One region of the Neptunomonas concharum genome, then DNA from elsewhere that is predicted to be linked to it. Evidence: predicted binding sites of a transcription regulator. Region 1 holds the regulator's gene; the other holds the start of a gene.
The links. The regulator sigma-54, encoded in region 1, starts transcription at its own class of promoters, with help from an activator protein. The targets are predictions, from matches to a motif close to TGGCACNNNNNTTGCTNT.

Region 1 (5,094 bases):
ACATTATCCATATGTTCTTTGAAATAACTAGCTAGTTGCTCTGAAACATAAACAGAGCGGTGATGACCACCTGTGCATCCTATACCGACCGTCATATAACTACGGTTATTCTTGATAAAGTGAGGTAACCACTTTTCAATGTAGTGTTGGATGTCATGGATCATCTCGGTGACTTCAGGTGCAGCACTGAGAAATGTTTGGACAGGTTGGTCTAGCCCTGTGTACTGTCTTAATTCAGTCACCCAGTAAGGGTTTGGCAGAACCCGCATATCAAATACAATGTCTGCATCCAATGGGACGCCATGTTTAAAACCAAACGACTCAAATTGCAGAGAGAGTGATTGCTCCGCACGGTCCGCAACGCGTAGCTTAATGGCGTCTCTCAGTTCATAGATAGATAAACGGGTAGTATCTATCCTGATATTAGCAAGGTCCGTAATAGGTTCTAGTAACTTCCTTTCATATTCTATCGCATCAGGAAGATTACTGACTCTTTCTGCCATGGGGTGTCTGCGCCGCGTGGAACTATAACGTTGCAGCAGTGTTTCGTATGAGGCGTCTAGGTAGACAAGCTCTACGGAAATTTCTGGATATTGGCGAAAATATGTCCACATCTGCGGCACCTTTTCCAGATTGCTGGACAGGTTGCGTGCATCAATGCAGACCGCAATTTTATTGAGCTGCGCATCATCATTTAGCATGTGAGTGACTAAATCGGGCATCAGCATGGCAGGTAAGTTGTCGATACAATAATATCCGACATCTTCCAGTGCCTGAAGGGCTGTACTTTTACCTGAACCTGAGCGGCCACTGATAATGATGAGTTTCATTGTTACTCTGCTGTTTAGTTAAAAACTTCTGAAGCCACTTGCAACAGATGAGTATTGGAGTCAGCTTTTCTTAGTTGTTCTCTAATCGCTTCTTGACTAAAGGACTCAGCGAGTTTCCCTAAAATATTTAGATGTTCTTCACAGGCTTCTTCAGGAACAAGCAAAAAGAAGAGTAGGTCTACGGGGCGATTGTCTATCGCATCAAAATCAATGGGTTCAGATAAATGGATCAGCGCACCGATCGCTTCGGTAATACCGGCAAGGCGGCAATGTGGGATCGCCACACCTTCGCCAATGCCGGTGCTGCCCAGCCTTTCTCTGCTTATCAATCCACTAAATAAATCTTCTGCGACAATACTGCCGTTTGATTCTGCAATGATGTTACTTACAAACTCCAGAATGCGCTTTTTACTGCCGCCTTCAATATGTTGAAGCGTTCGTTCGGGTGATAGCAAAGATATAATGGACATGTGTGCTATAAATCTAATGGTTATTTGTGACTTTTCAGTTTTTCTTTGTGCTTGATGATCTGGCGATCGAGTTTGTCAGTGAGACCGTCGATAGCAGCATACATATCTTCGTGTTCACTGGTGGCAAATACTTCCCCACCTGCAATATGCATATCGGCTTCAGCTTTTTGACGTAATTTATCTACACTTAGTGTCACTTGAACGTTTGTGATGTTATCAAAGTGGCGTTCCAGCTTTTCAAATTTAGTGTGTACGTATTCAGATAAAGCTTCTGTCAGTTCTACATGGTGGCCAGTGATATTGATTTGCATATTAAGTCTCCTTTTGACACGACAGGTATGTCGTAGTGTGTTCATTAAATCAGACGCTTTCTCTCATTTGAAGGCGCAATTCCCATTGCTTCCCGGTATTTGGCGATGGTTCGCCGTGCGACCTGTATACCTTCTTCATCTAATAGTTGGGCTATTTTATTATCACTTAAAGGTTTAGTTGGATTTTCAGCGGCTATCAGTTTTTTGATGACTGCGCGTATGGCTGTGGATGACGCAGCCCCTCCGTCACTTGTGCTAACGTGGCTGGAGAAGAAGTACTTAAGCTCAAAAATCCCTCTAGGTGTATGCATATATTTTTGAGTGGTTACACGAGATATCGTAGATTCATGCATCTCTACCGCCTCCGCGATGTCATGTAAAACCATGGGTTTCATCGCTTCTGGGCCGAAGTCTAGAAAGTCAGACTGTCTTTCAATGATTTGGCTTGAAACCTTCAACAAAGTTTCATTACGGCTTTGTAAACTTTTGATAAACCAGCGAGCTTCCTGCAGATGACTCTTGAGGTAGGTATTGTCTGCACTGTTGTCTGCTCGCCTGATGAGGTCTGCATAACGGGTGTTTATCTGTAAGTTAGGTGAGGCTTCCGAGTTAAGTCGTACAGTCCATACACCACGAATTTTCTCTACATATACATCTGGAATGACATACTCGGCTTTACTGTTCGATATAAAAGATCCTGGATGCGGATTTAACGATTGAATCAGCGTAATGATGGCTTGAAGTTGCGGCTCTTTTAGCCTCAGTTTACGCATCAACTGCTTATAGTCTCGGCTACCTAGCAGGTGTATATATTGGCGACAAAGCATCACTGATTGCTTCAAAAGGGGCGTGTCAGGAGGTAATTGCTGTAGCTGTATGCTCAGGCACTCACCTAAATCGCGTGCTGCAACACCTGGCGGATCAAATTGCTGAATGCGGTGCAGTACAGCCTCAAGCTCATCCAATTCAGCATCCTGAAAAAGTTCAGATTCTTCTTGGACGAAATGCTCAAGCAGCTCATCTAATGAAATACGTAGATAGCCTTCGGTATCGATACCGTCAATAATCGCCTCGGCGATCATCTGATCCGTAGGGCTCATTGGCGTAAGATTAAGCTGCCAGAGCAAGTGGTCCTGAAGGGTTTCTTCTGCACTATCATTGGACTCAAAGGGCAAGTCTTCATCCCTATGGGTTGTGCTGCCAGAATTGGTAGATGCTTGAAAGGTATCATCCCATGATGAGTCCGTAGCAAGCTCTTCTGGGATGCGATCATTCCACTGATCGTCAAAAGAGTCTTCTGTCTCTTGATACTCATCAAGTGAATCGTTTTGGCTGTTGCTAGGTTCCTCATAAGCGCTATCAGTATGCTCTTTCGAAGAGGTTGTTTCGGGCTCAGCTGATTGAGTGGCGTTATCCGCCTGTTCTGGCTGGCTTTGTTCATGAAGCTCATCCGCTTCTTCTGATGTCTCAAGCATAGGGTTGCTGTCGAGCGCTTCTTGGATCTCTTGCTGGAGATCAAGCGTCGATAATTGCAGTAAGCGAATAGCCTGCTGCAATTGAGGGGGCATTGTTAGGTGCTGACCCATTTTAAGTTGTAATGACTGCTTCATAAAATTACAACAATACTCCTAAGCGGTATCAATCTACTCAAAGTTTGAAGGTATCACCCAAATAGGCCGCTTTCACCTGATCGTTGGCGAGTATCTCTGCGGGAGTGCCTTGGGCTAAAATTACCCCTTCACTTACAATATAGGCTTTTTCACAAATATCGAGTGTTTCTCTAACATTATGGTCTGTGATTAATATGCCTATGCCTTTAGATTGTAGGTGCTTTATAGTCTGTTTGATATCATTTACTGAGATTGGATCTACGCCCGCAAAGGGTTCATCTAACAAAATGAAGGAGGGTTCAGAAGCTAGAGCTCGTGCGATTTCCACTCTTCGGCGCTCACCGCCGGATAAGCTCATACCTAGGCTTTCTCGCAAATGAGAGATATGGAATTCTTCAAGTAAGGTTTCGAGTTTCGTTTCCCTTTGGGAGGGCGTCAGCTCTTTTCGCATCTCTAGAATACCCATCAGGTTATCCTTGACGCTTAGCTTTCGAAAAATAGACGCTTCTTGTGGCAGGTAGCCAATCCCTTTCCTTGCACGAAGGTGCATAGGATCACGGGTTACGTCATCATCGCCAATGCGGATGGCTCCATCATTGGCTTGAATTAAGCCTACAATCATATAAAAACAGGTTGTTTTTCCAGCTCCATTTGGACCCAGCAACCCTACAATTTCCCCGCTATTTACTTCTAAGGAGACATCGCGAACAACCTGGCGTTTCTTATAGGCTTTGGCCAAGTGCAGAGCTTGAAGCAATTTACTCATAATTAGGGCTTAGCCTTAGGTTGAATAACCATCTGGACGCGCTGCCCGGTTTTACCTTCGCCGCTATAGGCATTTACGATGGCTTTGTCCATCTGATAAACAATTTTACTACCGGTAAACTGGTCGCTTTCTTGTTGGACTTTTGCATTGCCTGTGATCGTAATGGTCTGTTTGGCGATTAAATAATCAAGCTTTTCGCCAAAGGCATCCGTAATAGGCTTATCTTCAGCTGCTTGCTGTCGGAAATTAGCGGGGGAACCGTTTGCAATAATGCGGCTAACGCTGTCTTTTTCACGATAGAGATCAATACGGGCCGCTTTGATCTCCATTGAACCTTGTTTCATGAGTACATTGCCGGTGTAGGTTGTGGTGCCTGTTTTTTCATTGATCTGTGCTGCGTCAGCACTGATGTGAATCGGCTGATGCTTATCTGAAGGGAGTGCGTAAGCGAAGGAGGTTAATCCTAAGAAGTAAGCTCCTAGAATGCTCAGTAGAGTATGATATGAGCGTTTATTGGTCTGCATAAAAAGTACCTTTCACATCTGATAAAAGCTCAGATACACCTGTGTTGTAGTTGATAATCATACCCGTCGCTGTAGTAGTGTGTCCTTTTTGACGGATCTCGATAGGCGCATCTGTTTTTGCTATGCCTTCAAGGTGAAGCAGGGTTAATGATGACGTGGTTAGCTCAGTCGGCGCTTCATTGGTGGAATTATGCGTGACGACTACCGCTTCATCAAGCTGCAATGATTGAGTTGTGTCTGAACTAAAGCCTTTATTGCTTTGAAAGTTAATGCGGCTAGCACCTGGCCGATGTAACGCTATTTTGGGCGTAGTCAGAGCGGAGCCTTGCTTCTCAGGGAAGTGGTTTAATTCACTAGCGTTGAGCGTGCGTACTAGGTGTCCTGTGGCGCTAAACTCTCTAACGTTGACGTCCTTCATAAAATAGTCCACACCACTGGTTATTGGTGGCATGTCGGATGAGCCTTGGTCTGCGTCTGTTTGTAGAATCCAATACATGAACACAGGCACCAGTAACGCAATTGCGAGAAATAGCTGGGTTTGGTTACGGTTCAGAGGCAACATTATAAAAAGTCTTGGTAGGCT
Region 2 (5,094 bases), 1.3 Mb from region 1:
TCAATCTGATGATGCAGTAACTCATACGATATCTCAGGATACTGGCGTTGAAAGTCAGCGAGAACAGGCATAAGGAAACGGCTAAACAAAGGCTGTGGTGCGGCAATACGAATGATACCCTTTACATCCGCCGCCAAATTCGACGCCTCATCTAAAGTCGACCGCCATTCATATTCTAACCGTGTCACTTTTTCGTAAAAGCCTTTCCCTGCTTCAGTCAGAGCAATGCGCCTAGTTGTACGGTTCAGTAACTGTACGCCTAACGACTCTTCTAGCTTAGTCAGTTGTTTGCTCACTGCTGAAGCATTAACACCAATCTGATCTGCAGCCTTAACAAGAGACTGGTTATCGACAATAGCTTTAAACGTTAGCGACCATTCAAACTGACTCACAATAATTCCCTAATGGACATTTAGAAAGTCCTATTAGATCGATTATATCCTTTAAGGCATTTGTTAAGCTAAATTTTTAACTTATAAGGAAGGAAACTATGCAACCCCCTATATTTGAAATCCTTACTTGGAAATCTGCACCAAACGTCACCGAAAAAAATATGATTGATAGCATGAGTCGTTTCGGTAACTTAGTGTCGACACTCCCTGGTTTTCTCCACCAATCACTCTATAAACGAAGAGACGAGACATGGGTGTGTGTGTACTTTTGGGAGACGGAACAACAGGCCCATGATTCTAATGATCTTGTTGCGGGCACACCGGAATTCTCAGAGCTCATATCCCTAATTGAGGAAGGAAGTATTACCATGGAAGTCCTTACTGCTCTGCAAGAACGGGGTATAATTGCCTAATAAAGCGGTTTATATAGGGCAGAAAAAAGCCCTCAGCAGCAAAAGCTATTTGAGGGCTAAACAGGAAGTTATTCCTTACACTGACAATCAGTTTTCACAAGTAGATTCAATCTTGTGAATACTCAAATCAGCACCATTGAATTCGTCCTCTTCGCTAAGGCGAATTCCGGAGATCGCCTTAATACCACCATATACGATACCAGCACCAATAACGGCGACTAATATACCAGCAACTGTCCCTATCAATTGGGACATAAAGCTGACACCGCCAAGACCACCCAGCGCTTCACTACCGAAAATACCTGCTGCAATACCGCCCCAAGCACCACATAGACCGTGCAAAGGCCACACGCCTAAGACATCATCAATTTTCCAGCGGTTTTGCTGAACCGTGAACAACCACACGAATATCACACCAGCAATCGCACCAATCGCAAGCGCACCAATCGGGTGCACAACATCAGAGCCTGCACAAATCGCAACAAGTCCCGCTAGCGGACCGTTATGAATAAAGCCAGGGTCATTCTTACCTACGATCAATGCAGCAATAATACCGCCCACCATCGCCATTAAGGAGTTAACAGCCACCAGCCCGGAAATACCGTCTAGGGTTTGGGCAGACATTACATTAAATCCGAACCAGCCAATCGATAAGATCCAAGCGCCTAACGCCAGAAATGGAATATTGGATGGTGGAAAGGCAACAAGACGCCCCCCACGATAACGTCCCTTACGAATACCTAGTAAGAGCACTGCAACCAATCCAATCCAGCCACCGACACCATGTACGACAACAGAACCTGCAAAGTCATGGAATGATGCACCAAAAGACGCTTCTAACCACGCTTGAAAGCCAAAATTACCATTCCAGATAATGCCCTCAAAAAATGGATAAACAAAAGCAACCGTTAATGTAGATGCGATCAGAATGGGCCAAAACTTAGCGCGTTCTGCAATACCCCCAGATACGATAGCAGGGATTGCAGCAGCAAAGGTCATTAAAAAGAAGAACTTAACCAGCTCGTAGCCATTACCCGCCGCTAAGGTTTCGGCATCCTGAAAGAAGGTAATACCATAAGCAACCCAATAACCAACAAAGAAGTAAGCGACCGCCGAAAAACCAAAGTCCGTCATAATTTTTACCAAAGCATTCACTTGGTTTTTATGGCGCACCGTCCCAACTTCGAGGAATGCAAAGCCGGCATGCATGGCAAATACCATGATAGCCCCCATTAAAATAAACAAAGTATTCGAACTTTGTACTAACGTCTCAACCGCACTATTTACACTTTCCACACAAATCTCCCACGTTCAAGCAAGCTGCCTCGGCCACATTTGCACCAATATGGTGCGATTTCTTATTAATATTCCCAAATGGGTGCATTAGGTTTCCTTTTATATCGATCAATCAAATAAGCAATTTATTAAAAGCTTACTAAGCCATTAATTTAAAAAGGAAAATAATGAAAATGCGCAGATTGAGCTTTAATCGTCTCAAGACTGCGCACTAAGAAAAAGCACAAAATGTGCCAAATGGAAGCGTTGCACCAAATTATGGCCAGCGGATCTCAAAGCAAGTGTGGATCTTACTATTACGCTTAAAATCGGGATCAATAGTAGATGTTGAGATATCCTTGATATCAAATCCCGATAAAAGGTCGTAATCGAGTTTGAACTTACGGTAGTTGTTAGAAAAGATTAGCACTCCATCTTTTCGCAACAGGCGCATCGCCAAACGAATCAACTCAACGTGATCACGTTGAACATCCAATACATCCTGCATACGTTTAGAGTTAGAGAACGTCGGCGGATCCATAAAAATAAGATCAAATTCCGGCTTACGCTGTTTTTTCAACCATACAATACAATCTGATTGAATAAACCGGTGGTGCTTATCGTTGAAACCGTTTAACGCTAGGTTTTTCATGGCCCACTGTAAATATGTCGCAGACATATCAACGCTCGTGGTGGTTTTAGCCCCCCCCACACCTGCATGAACACTGGCAGAAGCGGTGTAACAGAATAAGTTAAGGAAGTCTTTCCCTTGAGAGATCTTCTGGATTTTCTGCCGAACAGGACGATGATCTAAGAATAACCCGGTATCTAAATAGTCATGTAAGTTAACCCTTAAACGACAGTTGTGCTCCGTCACTTCAAAAAAACGGCCCACGCTCGCTTGCTTTTCGTATTGGTCACTACCTGACTGTCGCTTACGTTGTTTGAGAACGACTTTACGGGGCTCCACCTCAAGTACCGACGGAATAACCGCAAGAACGTCCTTCAGGCGCTCAAATGCCTTCACCTTATCAATAGAGGCAGGGGCAGCGTATTCCTGTACATGCACCCAATCTTTATAGATATCAACGGCCACTGAATATTCTGGGATATCTGCATCGTAGAGGCGGTAGCATTCAATATCATTCTGCTTTTGCCATTTTTTTAGCGCTTTAAGATTTTTCTTCAAGCGATTAGCAAACATTTGTGCCGTTTCACTAAACTCAGCGGGAGTACTTGGTTGCTCGTGTGTTTCAGTCACAGCCGCTTTTTCGTACAACGTATAAAGGAACAAGCGGCTATCGATCGGGCCGTTATTCAAACGGTAGGATTTGTCTGCCTTCAGGCCGACCACTTGGCAAAGATCGGGGTTTCCCGTAAAAATAGCCGCTTTCCAGCCTGCAAAATCTTGTTTTAGCGCATCACCTAACTGGCGATATAAGAACATCAACTCTGACCCTTCACCTAGCCGTTCACCGTATGGCGGGTTTGTCACCATCAAACCACCTTGATCAGCAACAGGACACGTCATTTGCTCAACAGAAGCTTGCTTAAGCTCGATAAGCGCTTCAACACCAGCTCTTTCAGCATTGCTACGGGCAATTGACAGCATACGGGGATCTTGATCACCACCAAAAAAGCGAACCGATGATTGTTCTAGCCCTTTAGCTCGCCGTACTTCAGCTTCCTCTTTAAGTCGACTCCATATATCAGGTTGATGCTGCTTCCAGCCTTCAAAACCAAATCGTTCACGATAGATGCCTGGCGCAATATCAGCAGACATCATCGCCGCTTCAATCAGTAGCGTTCCTGAACCACACATAGGGTCAAACACCACAGGACGCTCATCCGCAAGCTGTGGCCATTGGCAGCGCATTAAGATAGCCGCTGCTAAGTTCTCTTTTAGAGGCGCGGCGCCAGCCTGCGTTCTATAGCCTCTGCGGTGCAAGCTTTCCCCTGAAAGGTCAAGGGATAGATTCAATCGGCCACGATAGATATGAGCATGTATTTTTAGGTCAGGGTTGTCACGATCAACACTAGGACGCTCACCGGTTTTTTCTCTGATCTGGTCGACAATCGCATCTTTGACCTTTAAAGCACCAAAATGGGTGTGGTTGATCGATTCCGTTCTTCCGGTAAAAGCTACACTTAGGGAACCAGACGCTTCCATATGATCAAGCCAATCAACACTTTTCACCGCATCATAAAGCTGTTCCGCTGTTTCGACAGGCGCTTCGGCCAAGGGCAGTAACACACGGTTAGCTAAACGAGACCATAGACATACAAAGTAAGCCAGTGCCAGATCACCGCTAAATTCGGCACCCGTCGCTGTGGATTTCACACTTTCTGCACCAAATCCGGTCAGTTCATCAAGAAGGAGTGTTTCAAGCCCTTTCGGACAGGTCGCAAAAAATTTCATTATTTATCCACGTAAGTTAGTTGGAGCGCGGTATAACCGTGTATTAAGCACATCATCACATACAAAAATAGCAATTAAGCTGTCATAAATGCGTCATGATTATTTTTCATGTTTTATTTAAGCACCTTAGCCGTCACTTAACTAACTGAAAGCATGGTGTTTTTGCAGCCGCTCACTATCGACTCAAAAAAAATGATTGTTTTAATTAATCGAACTCAATCGTTTTTTCCGCTATCTATAATAGTCACTGTGATGATCCAAGAATGGACGAACCACAGCTCAGGATGAATATTCAGTCTCAGATATTCACGTTTTCTAAAAACAACGTATGAGAGGCACCTCTATATGAAGAGACAGAAACGAGATAAGTCAGCAACCCTATTTAATCGCGGCTTCCAAGCAGGACTAGGAGGCAAGTCGCGAGACACCTGTCCAGTTACCACCACGGACCTACGTAGTCAGTGGATGAGTGGCTGGCGCCAAGGCCGAGAAGCCCATTGGAGCGGAATGGCAGGCGTATCCGCCATTCAAGCCCACCCTTCATTACATTGATGCCCTTCAAACACAAAAGGCTCCTCGCTTGAGGAGCCTACGT

Region 2: the regulator sigma-54 is predicted to act here: its motif matches at 2,320-2,337, upstream of F0U83_RS06175 (ammonium transporter).

What each region holds. Positions count from the first base shown of each region.
Region 1 covers NZ_CP043869.1:2,625,196-2,630,289, reverse strand. Annotated here, with positions in the region: gene rapZ (RNase adapter RapZ) at 1-830, opposite strand, end outside; gene ptsN (PTS IIA-like nitrogen regulatory protein PtsN) at 845-1,300, opposite strand; gene hpf (ribosome hibernation promoting factor) at 1,321-1,611, opposite strand; gene F0U83_RS12420 (RNA polymerase factor sigma-54) at 1,656-3,221, opposite strand; gene lptB (LPS export ABC transporter ATP-binding protein) at 3,259-3,987, opposite strand; gene lptA (lipopolysaccharide transport periplasmic protein LptA) at 3,990-4,511, opposite strand; gene lptC (LPS export ABC transporter periplasmic protein LptC) at 4,498-5,073, opposite strand; gene F0U83_RS12400 (KdsC family phosphatase) at 5,073-5,094, opposite strand, start outside.
Region 2 covers NZ_CP043869.1:1,319,652-1,324,745, reverse strand. Annotated here, with positions in the region: gene F0U83_RS06185 (LysR family transcriptional regulator) at 1-392, opposite strand, end outside; gene F0U83_RS06180 (hypothetical protein) at 491-805, shown strand; gene F0U83_RS06175 (ammonium transporter) at 893-2,101, opposite strand; gene rlmKL (bifunctional 23S rRNA (guanine(2069)-N(7))-methyltransferase RlmK/23S rRNA (guanine(2445)-N(2))-methyltransferase RlmL) at 2,358-4,499, opposite strand; gene rmf (ribosome modulation factor) at 4,845-5,051, shown strand.